DNA from 3 places in the Pseudoalteromonas porphyrae genome. Region 3 is predicted to be linked to each of the others. Evidence: predicted binding sites of a transcription regulator. Region 3 holds the regulator's gene; each other region holds the start of a gene.
The links. The regulator ArgR, encoded in region 3, controls arginine synthesis, uptake and breakdown. The targets are predictions, from matches to a motif close to ANTGAATANNTATTCANT.

Region 1 (4,295 bases), on a different contig from region 3:
CATCAGGGTTGTACGCGTGGTACTCACCACCGTGAACATATTTTAATAAGCCCCCATGGCTTAATAATTTACGTTTGCTCATTGCTAAAGTATGCAGTTTGCGTTGGTCATCATCAAAGTCAGTAAAGCAGGCACCTTTAATACGACTTGCTACACCGTGGAAACACGTCTCAACAATACTGTCTGATAAGCCTACTGCTTCAAATAACATTGAACAACGATACGATGCCACGGTACTAATACCCATTTTTGACATGATCTTGTACAGGCCTTTGTTGATCGCATTACGATACGCCAAAGTAACCTGACAATAGCTTTTATTAATCACTTTATTATCGCTCATCGCAACCAGTGATTCATACGCTAAGTATGGGTAAATAGCCGTTGCACCAAAACCAAGTAATACCGCAAACTGATGTGCGTCGCGCACACTGCCGGTTTCAATAATGATGTTTGATTCACAACGTAAATTGTTATCAACAAGACGCTTTTGCACCGCACCAACCGCCATAGCCGCAGGAATTGGTAATTGATTCTCATCAAAATTACGGTCACTTAAAAACAACATGACACAGCCAGCAGCCGCTTTTTCTTGTGCTTCATCACAAATACGAACTACAGCGTCGCCCAGATTTTCATCTTTGTTGTAGGTAATGTCTATTTTGCAATAACTGTAGTGCGCTTGATCGGCGCTGAGTAATTGTTGCATGTCTGCATACATCAAAATAGGTGTATCAAACTGCAATCGCTTAGCGTGACCTGTGGTCTCATTAAATACGTTTTGCTCACTACCGATGCACGTTGCCAACGACATTACGTGATTTTCACGCAGTGGATCAATTGGTGGATTTGTAACTTGTGCAAACTTCTGGCGGAAGTAATCAAATAAAGAACGGTTACCTTCAGAGAGCACTGCAAATGGCGTGTCGTCCCCCATAGAACCCGTTGCTTCTTGACCAATTTCACCCATCACGCGAATAACGCTATCAAGCTCTTCATTGGTGTAGCCAAACATTTTTTGATATTTGGCCAAGGTTTCGTCATCAAATGAACGATTTCCTGCATCTTGTTCTGATAATTGCTCAAACGGGGTTAAACGCTTAACGTTTTCTTCAAGCCAAGCTTTGTATGGATGGCGAGATTTTAAATCCTGATCAATTTCATCAGAATGCCAAATTTTCCCCTGCTGAGTATCTATTACGAGTAACTCACCTGGACCGACTCGGCCTTTCTCAACCACTTCATCGGCGGTGTAATCCCAAATACCCACTTCAGAGGCAAGTGTGATAAAACCATCTTGGGTGATCACATAACGCGCAGGGCGCAGACCATTACGATCCAAGTTACACGCAGCAAAACGACCATCAGACATTACAATACCCGCTGGGCCATCCCATGGTTCCATGTGCATTGAGTTAAAGTCATAAAATGCCCGTAAGTCATCATCCATTGCACGGTTTTTTTGCCATGCCGGTGGCACAAGCATACGCATAGCACGGAACAAATCCATGCCGCCCGCTAAAAACAGCTCAAGCATGTTATCTAAGCTTGATGAATCTGAACCCGTTTCGTTTACAAACGGTGCTGCTGATTGTAAATCTGGGATCAGTGGCGATGAGAACTTATATGAACGTGCACGTGCCCATTGGCGGTTACCTTGAATGGTATTAATTTCACCATTGTGCGCTAAATAGCGAAATGGCTGTGCTAATGGCCAACGTGGCTGTGTATTTGTTGAAAAACGTTGGTGAAAAACACAAATCGCACTAGTCATGCGAATATCAGCCAAGTCTAAATAAAAGTTAGGTAAATCCACTGGCATCATTAGGCCTTTGTAGATAGTCACTAAGCCTGACAAGCTGGCAATATAAAAACCGTCGTCTTCGCTTAAACGCTTTTCAGCACGACGACGCGCAACATACAAACGGCGCTCTAAATCTTTAGGACGCCAACCTTCTGGTGCACTTACAAAGATTTGCTCAAACTTTGGTAATTGCTTGATTGCAATAGGCCCTAAGCATGACTCATCAGTTGGTACTACACGCCAACCTTGAATATTGAGGGTTTCTTTTTCGAGTTCTTCACTCAATATATCTTTAGCAGCTTGCGCAAGTACTGGATCTGAATTTAGGAAAATCATACCTACAGCATAATTTTTACCCAGGTGCCAATTTTTTTCAGCGGCAATAGCGCGGAAGAAACTGTCTGGTTTTTGTAATAATAAACCACAGCCATCGCCTGTTTTACCGTCGGCAGATATACCACCACGGTGTTCCATACGGTCTAAACCCGTGATCGCTGTACGAATTAAGCGATGACTTGCCTGACCATTAACTTGGGCTATTAAGCCAAAGCCACAATTATCTTTTTCTAATTTTGAGTCGTATAACATAGACCCCTCCCCTTGCTACAACAGCTAGCTATGAATGACCTTCTCGACGGTTTGCTAGCAGACAGTCAAAACTATCGCCAATTGTACATTGAGTCAATAGTGTTTTGAATACATATTCACATTCTTGAATATTTCTCACCACAACACAATCTTTTTATTTCATGCCTTTTTTTAACATTTAGCGATATTTTGGTCATTATTTTTTTATGACACTGGTGTCATAATTAACAAGTTGTAAAATCACAAAATAAAAACAGTACAGTTTACGTAAACGTAAACCTCATTAAAAGTGAATAAATATTCACTAATCCATTCGCCGATATATTTGCTTTAGCCTAAATAGTTGCCATTTAATTTGCACACTTGAGCAGCGTTACTCGTACCTGTAGAGCGCTGGCTCTAATCTAGACGCAAATTGTTATATATAAAAGGCAGCTAACTAATGCATAAAAATAATAAAATGTAGCTTTACTGCATAATTAATACTGATTGACCCTGCAAGTTTAAGAACTTAACCGCGCCCCTCTTTACCTCAACGCAAAGCATACATGTCCGCAGCGGACACTTTAACTGTCCGCGGACAGTTAAAAAATACAAAATAAAAATAATAAACAATAAAATCAAACACCTAAATATTGGCATGCTTTTCGGATAATAAACTTATGATAGTTAATGGACAGCACCATGTTTATTTTAAGCATTTTTTTAGTTTCGCCAGTTACCATGATTTTAGTTGCATACATGATCACTGTTTTTGAAAAATCACATGCCTAGCCATTCACTCGTGGCTTTGCCTTTAAAGCAAGCAACCCAATTTAGTTATGCTGATTTTAAGTAAGGGATAAAAATGATCAAAGATACCAGCGCACAAGATGTAAGCGTAAAACCTACAACTAACTATAAGAAGCCGTTGATCATTGTTTTGACTCTGCTGTTATTTATTGTTTTGTGTAGCCAAGTTTTTATTGCACAGACCTCTGCAAGCGTGTCTGTAGAACTTAAACGCGTAAATACAGCAACTGTGATTATTGATACATTAATAAGAGACGTAGCCGCAAGTGGCAAAATAGTTGCTGCAAATGCGCCTCAGGTATACAGCCCTGAACGTGGTTTTGTAGATTTAAAAGTTAAAGCTGGTGATAAAGTACAACTAGGTGATGTTATAGCCACATTAGAAAGCCCTGAATTAACTAACGAATTAAAACAACAACAATCTGTTTTGCAACGCTTACATGGAGAGCAACAACGCAAGCACTTAGAAGCCCGTCGTCAAACACTCAGCCTAAGTAAAACACTCGATATGGCTCAAGTTGAGCTCAATGCAGCGGATAGAGAAAATCGTCGCGCCCAACTTTCAATTGAAAAAAACCTTATCAGTCAAATTGATTTAGAAAAAGCGGTTGATGAGTTAGCACGTGCAAAATTAACATTTAAACATGCACAACAAGAAGCTTTACTTGCTAAAGACACCCTTGCCTTTGAGCTACAAGCAGCACAAAGTGATGTTAACCGCCAACAGCTAGTCGTTGATGATTTAACGCGTAAAGTTAATAACTTATCTATTCAAGCATCGGTTACCGGTATTGTCGGGAATTTATTAGTGCAAGAGAAATCTGCCGTTATACAAAGCCAGGCACTGATGACTTTAGTTGATTTAAGTAATTTTGAAGCTCAACTACAAGTACCTGAAAGTTATGCCAACGAGCTGGGTTTAGGGATGCAAGTTGAATTAAAGCTCGGCGCTAGAACTGTAATGGGTGTACTTTCTGCGATCTCCCCTGAAGTTAATAATCGCGAAGTCACCACCCGTGTCCGTTTTGATGAGCCACTTGATAACATCCGTCAAAATCAACGCCTCACGGCACGTATTATATTAGATAACCGTGACGATGTGTTGATGATT
Region 2 (4,295 bases), on a different contig from region 3:
TTAATAAATCAGCAGGACGACAAGTAATAACGTCTGCACCATCAAGCACGCGCTCTTGCAGCTCTTTATTCATTGGTGCTGGTGTTGCTCCGTACTCACCTTTTAATACACCTGCCGTTTCTTTAGTGATTGTTTTATAACGCTCACCTGTCAGTACATTTAAAACAGCTTGTGTGCCTACAATTTGCGAGGTAGGTGTCACTAAAGGCAAGAAACCTAAATCTTCACGAACGCGTGGTATTTCAAGCAACACTTGATCAAGTTTATCTGCTGCGCCTTGTTCTTTAAGTTGATTTTCCATGTTAGTTAACATGCCGCCAGGCACTTGCGCTAATAATATACGACCATCAACACCTTTTAAACTGCCTTCAAATGCAGCATACTTTTTACGTACATCACGGAAGTAAGCGGCAATCTCTTCGAGCTGATTCAAATCAAGTTCAGTATCGCGCTCAGTTCCTTCAACTATAGAAACAATGGTCTCTGTTGCACTGTGTCCATAAGTCATACTCATTGAGGAAATAGCGGTATCAAGCATATCGATGCCAGCATCAATCGCTTTTTGATAGGTTGCTGTACTTAAACCTGTTGTTGCATGACATTGCATTGCAATTGGTATAGAAACCGTTTCTTTTAAACCTTTAATCAACTTTTCAGCATCATATGGTTTAAGTAAACCTGCCATATCTTTGATACAAATTGAATGACAACCAAGATCTTCAAGCTGTTTTGCAAGTGTTAGCCACATCTCCAGTGTATGGACTGGGCTTACTGTGTATGAAATTGTACCTTGTGCATGGGCACCAACTTTGATTGCGGCTTTGATTGCCGTTTCTAAATTACGCACGTCATTCATTGCATCAAAAATACGAAAGACATCTACACCATTTTTATGTGCACGCTCAACAAATTTTTCTACCACATCATCAGCATAATGACGGTAACCTAAAAGATTTTGACCACGTAACAGCATTTGTTGCTTTGTATTCGGCATTGCTTTTTTAAGGGCGCGAATACGCTCCCATGGATCTTCTCCTAAATAGCGAATACACGAATCAAATGTTGCACCGCCCCATGATTCGATCGACCAATAACCTGCATCATCAAGTTTTTCAGCAATAGGTAACATGTCATCTAAACGCATACGCGTTGCTAATAATGATTGATGAGCATCACGAAGTACCAGTTCTGTTAGTTTTAATTTAGCCATAAGTCACCCCTTATAATTTTTGTTTATTTTTGTACTGAGCGATGGCAGCACTAATTGCGGCAATGTGTGCATCTGGCACACCTTGCGCTTTGATTGATGGCGCACGAGCTGGTACATCTATAGGTTGCTCAAAACGACTCGCCACCTTAGACATTAATACAATTGCTGAAATCAACAATGAAAGAAAAACAAAAACGCCCACCATGCCTGTTGCCATCAAATTTGCTGCTGTCGCTAGTAACTCACCTATATTCATACTCTGCCCCTTTATATATTCAATACCTGATAGTTAACAAAGCAACAAAAGCAGGTAAAAAACCACTTTATATAAATAACTATGCAACAATCATATCAAAGTAATTAACCATTTCCAACACTTTGTAAATTGGTAAAACCAATTAATATAAAGCTAACATACCCACATTAAATTTAACACCCGACAAATCGCTATTATTTTTCAAGATATAGATGATAAAAATAGTGAATATAGCCAAAACTTATAAGCTATAGAATGCAAAGCTCCATCCCTATTTATGCAGTCTCTATATTTGATAATATTTCTTTTCTAAAAACCACTTAAATTAATTGGTCTTACCAATAGTGTGGTGATTTTACATTCCTTTTTTTACTTAAGAACAAGTTACACATAAAGCGTGTAAATATTTCTTATGAAACTGATCCCTATAACGAATGAAAAAGTAAGTGGCTGATTTTAAAGGACTTTAATATTGGCATGTAAATGGCATTATCTAATATGTACAAATTAACCAAGGAGAAAACAATGTTACGCTGGACAATTACATTTTTAGTTATTGCACTTATTGCTGCAGTGTTAGGTTTTGGTGGCATCGCAGGTGCCGCAGCAGGAATTGCTAAGATTATATTTTTTATCTTTTTAGTATTGTTAGTTATCTCTCTTGTATCAGGCGCACTACGTGGCAACGTGCCCAAGTAGCTGAGACAAAGTAACGCAACAGTATTACCACTATATTTATTTACAAGGAATTACATTATGAAATCTACAACAGTAAAAACAGCCGTTATCGCCCTTTTCGCTAGTTTTTTTATTATGGGATGTGAAGACAATCACGCAGAAGAAGCAGGTGAGCGCATAGATGAAGCTGTAACCGATGTACAAAACAAAGTCGAAGACGCCTGTGAAAAAGTAAAAGAAGGCGTAAATGCTGAAGAAACAAACTGCTAATAAAGTAAGTTTAAAAAAACGACTCTTTTGAGTCGTTTTTTTTATTAGACTGAATTCAAACTTTAAGCCCGTGCTTCAAGCATTAGTCGCTTCATGTCACGTACTGCTTTATCTAAACCATCAATGGCTGCACGCGCAACAATTGCGTGGCCAATATTTAACTCGTAAATCTCTTCCATCGCGGCAATCGGCTTCACGTTGTGATAATGAAGGCCATGCCCTGCATTGACGATTAGCCCTAAACCTGCCGCATATTTCACACCTTGTCGAATATGTTCAAGCTCTTTGCTCATCTCTGCGTCAGTTTGCGCATCTGCATAAGCGCCAGTATGTATTTCAACGTAAGGAGCATTACATGCTTTAGCGGCATCTAATTGCGCTTTATCTGCGTCAATAAATAATGAAACTTTAATTCCTGCATCACTCAGCTTTGCAGTTGCGGCTTTAATTTTATCTAAGTTACCCACAACATCTAAGCCACCTTCGGTAGTTAACTCTTCCCGTTTTTCTGGTACTAAGCAAACGTAAGCCGGTTTTACATCCAACGCAATATCAATCATTTCATCAGTAACAGCTATTTCAAGGTTCATACGCGTTTGAATTGTTTTAGCCATCACATATACGTCACGATCTTGAATATGACGGCGATCTTCACGCAAATGAATGGTGATCCCATCAGCACCAGCATGCTCCGCAACACTTGCCGCATGAGCTGGATCCGGGTAACTAGTACCGCGGGCTTGGCGTAAAGTAGCAATATGATCAACGTTTATACCCAAAAGAATATCTTTCATTTTTTTACCTGTAAAAATAACGGTTAAAAATACCGTACTAAGATTGCGGTTTAAAAAGCTCTCTACTTTTTAATGGTTTTTTACCCAGTAAGGGTTTCATTAAATGACGACTTAATTGTTTTGCCATATATAACACATCCGGCGCACTAAAGTCATGAGCAGCAATCGCATTTAATTGCGCCCCTAAAAAGCCACTACCATGATTTTCCTGTGCAACAAAGCCATATTCAGCAAAATAACTATACGTTTGTTTTGAGGTGATTGGATCGCCTGCGGCATCAAAACTAAAATCAACGCCATAACCCAAAAGCTCTAGTAACTGAAATTCATAAGAGCGTAATACGGCTTGCAAATTAGGGTGCTTATTTAGCTGCTGTAAGTGAGTTCGATAAAGCTCATAGGCATGATCAATGGGTTCATTGATTGGCACAATCCGATTTGTTAACTCATTTAAGTAGAAGCCGCAGTAAAGCTGATCGCCTACTAAAGGGGATTGCGTACCATGCAATTCGAAACGTTGAATGTATTTAAGATCATTTTTACCCGTATAGTTTACGAGTAATGCTTGGAAAGGTTGCAGCTGCGCTTTATGTTTGGTTGACTGGCGACCACTTATGCGAGCAAGCATTCGTAGTTGTCCAACGCCTTCTACCAGCATATCAAGCATTACTTGCGAGTCACTAAAAGGACGCCGATGTAATAAATATGCTGTGTAGAAGTCGCTATCCATAACGGTAACTTAAGTGATTAATCTTCACCGTAACCTAAGCTGCGAAGTGCACGCTCATCGTCAGCCCAACCTGATTTAACTTTAACCCAAAGCTCTAAAAATACTTTGTTATCGAGCATTTCTTCAAGATCTTTACGTGCTTCACGGCCAATAACTTTCAGCTTTTCGCCTTTGTTACCAATTACCATGCGTTTTTGAGTTTCACGCTCAACCAAGATTAAGCCATTGATATGCCAAATGCCGTTTTCTTGCCATTTAAACTGCTCAATTTCGACAGTTACTGAATAAGGTAATTCCTCACCCATAAAACGCATTAACTTTTCACGGATCACTTCAGCCGCCATAAAGCGCATTGAG
Region 3 (4,295 bases):
GCCGATGCAACGAACGTGATTGCTGAAGGTGAAGTGCTGCAATTAATGAACTGCAATGACCCTGACACCACTGAAGACAGTTATATGCAGGTTATTTACTCTAAGACAGCTAAGTTATTCGAAGCTGCTACAGGGCTTGCTGCAGTCATTACTGAACAAAATGAAAAAACACTTAAAGCACTCAATTTATACGGGATGCATTTAGGTACTGCTTTTCAATTGGTTGATGATGTACTTGATTACAATGCAGATGCAGATCAGTTAGGTAAAAACATTGGTGATGATTTAGCTGAAGGTAAACCAACCCTGCCACTTATCTATGCTATGCAACAAGGTAATGCTGAACAGGTTCAGCTAATTCGTGATGCAATTGAGCACAGTAATGGTATGGAGCACTTAGACGCAATACTCAATACGCTAAATGAAACAAATGCACTCGAGTTCACCATGAATAAAGCAAACGAAGAAGCAGATAAAGCCATTGCTTGTTTATCCGTGTTAGCTGATTCGCCTTATAAAGAAGCCTTAGTTAGCCTAGCCCGTATTGCTGTTGATCGTAGTCACTAAAATTAACGATTTGATTTCGAGCACAAAAAAGCCTGCAATTGCAGGCTTTTTTATTACCGCCAATAGCTGGCGATATAAGCAAGGTTAAGCGTTGATGAAATCAACACCTTCTTGGATGTCTTTTTTCAGCGTATCAAGCATATCGTTTTTAGCTTGTAGCTCAAACGCGCTTAGTTCGCCGTAAGAAAGAATCTCTTCTACGCCATTTTTACCTAAACGTACTGGATGAGCGAAGTATTCTGCATCGCCATTTTCAACTGCAACGTATGCATAATCTACAACGTCTTCACCTTGTAGGCCTTTAACTAAAGACATACAAAAACGTGCTGCAGCAGCACCCATTGATAATGTAGCAGAACCACCGCCAGCTTTAGCATTTACTACTTCAGTACCTGCATTTTGGATACGTGGAGTAAGTGCTGCAACTTCTTCATCAGTAAAGCTAACACCTTCAACTTGAGATAAAAGAGGAAGAATAGTTGTGCCTGAGTGACCACCAATTACTGGTACTTTCACAGTTGCAACATCAACACCTTTAAGCTCAGCTACGAACGCTTCAGAACGGATCACATCTAAAGTAGTGATACCGAAAACACGCTTAGCATCGTAAGTACCTGCTTTTTTGAAAACTTCAGCAACAATTGGCACAGTGCCATTTACTGGGTTTGTAATAATACCCACAAGTGCGGTAGGACAATTAGCAACAATGCCTTCTGCTAATGTTTTGATGATACCCGCATTTACGTTGAATAAATCAGCACGGTCCATACCAGGCTTACGTGGCATACCCGCAGGGATAAGCACGATATCACAACCCGTTAACGCTTGGTCAAGTGCGTCAGCACCAAAACCAGCAACTTTAACATCTGTTGGGATGTGAGAAAGGTCAACAGCAACACCAGGAACAACTGGAGCAACATCATAAAGTGATAATTCAGAACCAGCTGGTAAACCTGTTTTTAATAATAAAGACAACGCTTGGCCGATACCGCCTGCAGCACCTAATACAGCAACTTTCATTGGAATTCTCCGTAATTTGAGATAGGGAAATATTTGTGGCTCTAAAGATAATGAAATTAATGCCTAAAGACAAATTTATCCTGCTTATTTTGCATATAATTTCGACCATAGTTGTAAACTTTCTTGTTTACAAAGCGCATACGACAAACAACTACTGCATAAATATTCATTTTTGTGTAGAATTTAGCTCATCAAATAACAAGAGCAGAACAGCAACATGCAACCACATGATAAACAAGAAGCACTGGTGAAAGCCTTTAAATCACTTTTAAAAGAAGAGAATTTTGGTTCTCAAGGCGAAATCGTAGACGCTCTAAAAGAGCAAGGTTTTGATAATATCAGCCAGAGTAAAGTATCGCGCATGTTGAGTAAATTTGGCGCCGTACGCACACGCAATGCAAAACAAGAGATGGTATATTGCCTACCCGCTGAAATGGGTGTACCTACAGCAAAAAGCCCATTGCGCCAATTAGTGATTGATATTATGCATAATGAGATGATGATCATTATTCGCACCAGCCCAGGTGCTGCACAATTAATTGCTCGCTTACTCGATTCATTAGGTAAAGCAGATGGTGTTTTGGGTACAATTGCCGGAGACGACACTATTTTTATTGCCCCAGCTAAAATTTCAGAAATTGATGTAACCCTTGAGCGTGTTCGTCTTTTATTTGATACGGTTTAAAGCTGCTTTAAAAAGTTAATTGACGGGGCAAAGAATGCCGACCCCATATCAGCTTGTGTAAAATCAAGCCAATGGTCATAGCATTCGCCCTGCCCTAAGCGGCTACGTAACACCTGCTCAAACACCGAGCCAAATGCGCCGCAGCTTATTGCTAATACACCTTGCTCATTTACATCACCGTAAGGCATGCTTTGATTGAGAAGCAACGCTTGGCCTTGCTCGTCTTTAAGTTCAGTTCGTACTGCATGACTGGTTTGTAACGGTGGTATGATCAGCGTGTTATCTAATCGCGTACGCCCCATTATTTGCTCTTGTTCATGTAATGATAGATGCTGCCATACACTCAAATCATGCTTATAACGCTGCACATGGATATAACTACCTTGATCTTCAAAGTGCCCCGGCCTGCTAACTAAAGCCGTGATTCGCTTTTGACGACCATGGGGGGTATCCCCCCCGAGTATAAAACCATTAAAGTCGCGCCCATCTAAAAAGCGAAAATTACGTACTTGCTCAACAAGCTCAACATCAGGGGCAAACAATTTAAGTATTTGTAATGCGAACAAATGGTTTACGTCTTCTCTATCTGAACGAATTTGTACAAATAAATCGAACGGCTGTGCCCCCATAACATGATCATTATGCGTAATATTAGGAAAGCTTTGTAGTTGGCTTGGAATGAACTCAGGTAAAACATGTGGCCAATACTGCGCGCCTACAGCCACAAGGCTTGAGAGCATAGATTCTGAAAATTGATCAGCGAACTCGTCTTGAATCACACTGACTCGCTTTAGTTTTTTACGCAATGACTCGTCATGACCATCAAATACATTAAAAAATAAATGCAAACCGTGTAGGTTTGCCTCAGCACAAATCCCCGATTGCGCTTGCGCCATGGTATTTCCTTAACTCAAAGTCTCATACACGGCGCTTTTGCTTTAAAATAAAAAGTCACTACTCTAACTAGCGAAAAAGTTTACCGTGTGCGGTTTTATTTTTATTGTAACCTGATCATTCTCTTTAAATGACTGGTCTAATTGAGCTGCAACTTCTATTTCTTGCTGTGCAATCATCACTTTATAAACATAATGGGAGCCAATAAAGCGACTATTGATAATAGTTACTGTATTAATACCCTCCTCACCTATTGAAACCGCGGTTAATAAAAGGTGATGTGGGCGAATATATATCTGACCTAGTTGAGCCTGAGAACCTCGTGCAGCAAATGATTCAACACGCCCGTATGCAGTATTATATTCAGTTGCCGTTAATGCTTCTGCGTCCAAGTATATGCCTTGACCTAGAAACTCTGCAACCACCTTTGAACTCGGAGAGCTAAAAAGTTGCTCAGCGGTGCCCTGTTGAGCAATTTTTCCGCGATGCATCACCGCCAAAGTGTCAGAGAATGCAAATGCTTCCTCTTTTGAGTGTGTAACAAATACTGCAGACACGCGCTGCGCTTTAATAATACGACGGATATCAGCAATTAATTCAAATCGTACTTGGGTATCAATATTTGAAAATGGTTCATCTAATAATAATAAACTAGGTTTATAAGCGAGTGCCCTCGCAATCGCGACTCGCTGCTGCTGGCCGCCAGACAATTGGTGTGGAAAACGTTTAGCACAACCAATTAAATGCACCAATTCAAGCATTTCATCAACACGTTGCTGCTTTTGTGCTTTTGGCATTTTAGCTAACCCAAATGCAATATTATCAGCCACTGTTAAATGTGGGAACAATGCATAATCTTGAAACATCATACCGATATTACGATACTCTGGCGCCAAAAATAACTGCTCATCACTTACCAACTTACCATCAATAAAGACTTTACCTTGCTTGGCTTCTATTAACCCTGCTATTGCTTTTAATGTCGTGGTCTTTCCACAACCACTTGCACCAAGCAAACAAACGATCTCATCTTTGGCGACAGTTAAATCTAGATTTTCAATCACTGCGGTGCCGTTATACTGATACGATAAATTATCTAAGACTAAACTGCTCATTTAACTACGTTGCT

Region 1: gltB (glutamate synthase large subunit) is a predicted target of ArgR. The motif match lies at 2,496-2,513, and genes of this name have one in related genera.
Region 2: ADS77_RS04835 (OadG family protein) is a predicted target of ArgR. The motif match lies at 1,537-1,554, and genes of this name have one in related genera.

What each region holds. Positions count from the first base shown of each region.
Region 1 covers NZ_LHPH01000017.1:77,516-81,810, reverse strand. The annotation lists gene gltB (glutamate synthase large subunit) at 1-2,392, opposite strand, end outside; gene ADS77_RS14570 (efflux RND transporter periplasmic adaptor subunit) at 3,240-4,295, shown strand, end outside.
Region 2 covers NZ_LHPH01000004.1:100,570-104,864, reverse strand. The annotation lists gene oadA (sodium-extruding oxaloacetate decarboxylase subunit alpha) at 1-1,210, opposite strand, end outside; gene ADS77_RS04835 (OadG family protein) at 1,221-1,466, opposite strand; gene ADS77_RS21525 (DUF1328 domain-containing protein) at 1,992-2,165, shown strand; gene ADS77_RS04830 (hypothetical protein) at 2,223-2,414, shown strand; gene pdxJ (pyridoxine 5'-phosphate synthase) at 2,477-3,208, opposite strand; gene recO (DNA repair protein RecO) at 3,246-3,938, opposite strand; gene era (GTPase Era) at 3,956-4,295, opposite strand, start outside.
Region 3 covers NZ_LHPH01000012.1:90,273-94,567, forward strand. The annotation lists gene ispB (octaprenyl diphosphate synthase) at 1-567, shown strand, start outside; gene mdh (malate dehydrogenase) at 652-1,587, opposite strand; gene argR (transcriptional regulator ArgR) at 1,805-2,272, shown strand; gene ADS77_RS11805 (Dyp-type peroxidase) at 2,269-3,168, opposite strand; gene ADS77_RS11810 (ABC transporter ATP-binding protein) at 3,232-4,281, opposite strand; gene ADS77_RS11815 (ABC transporter permease) at 4,282-4,295, opposite strand, start outside.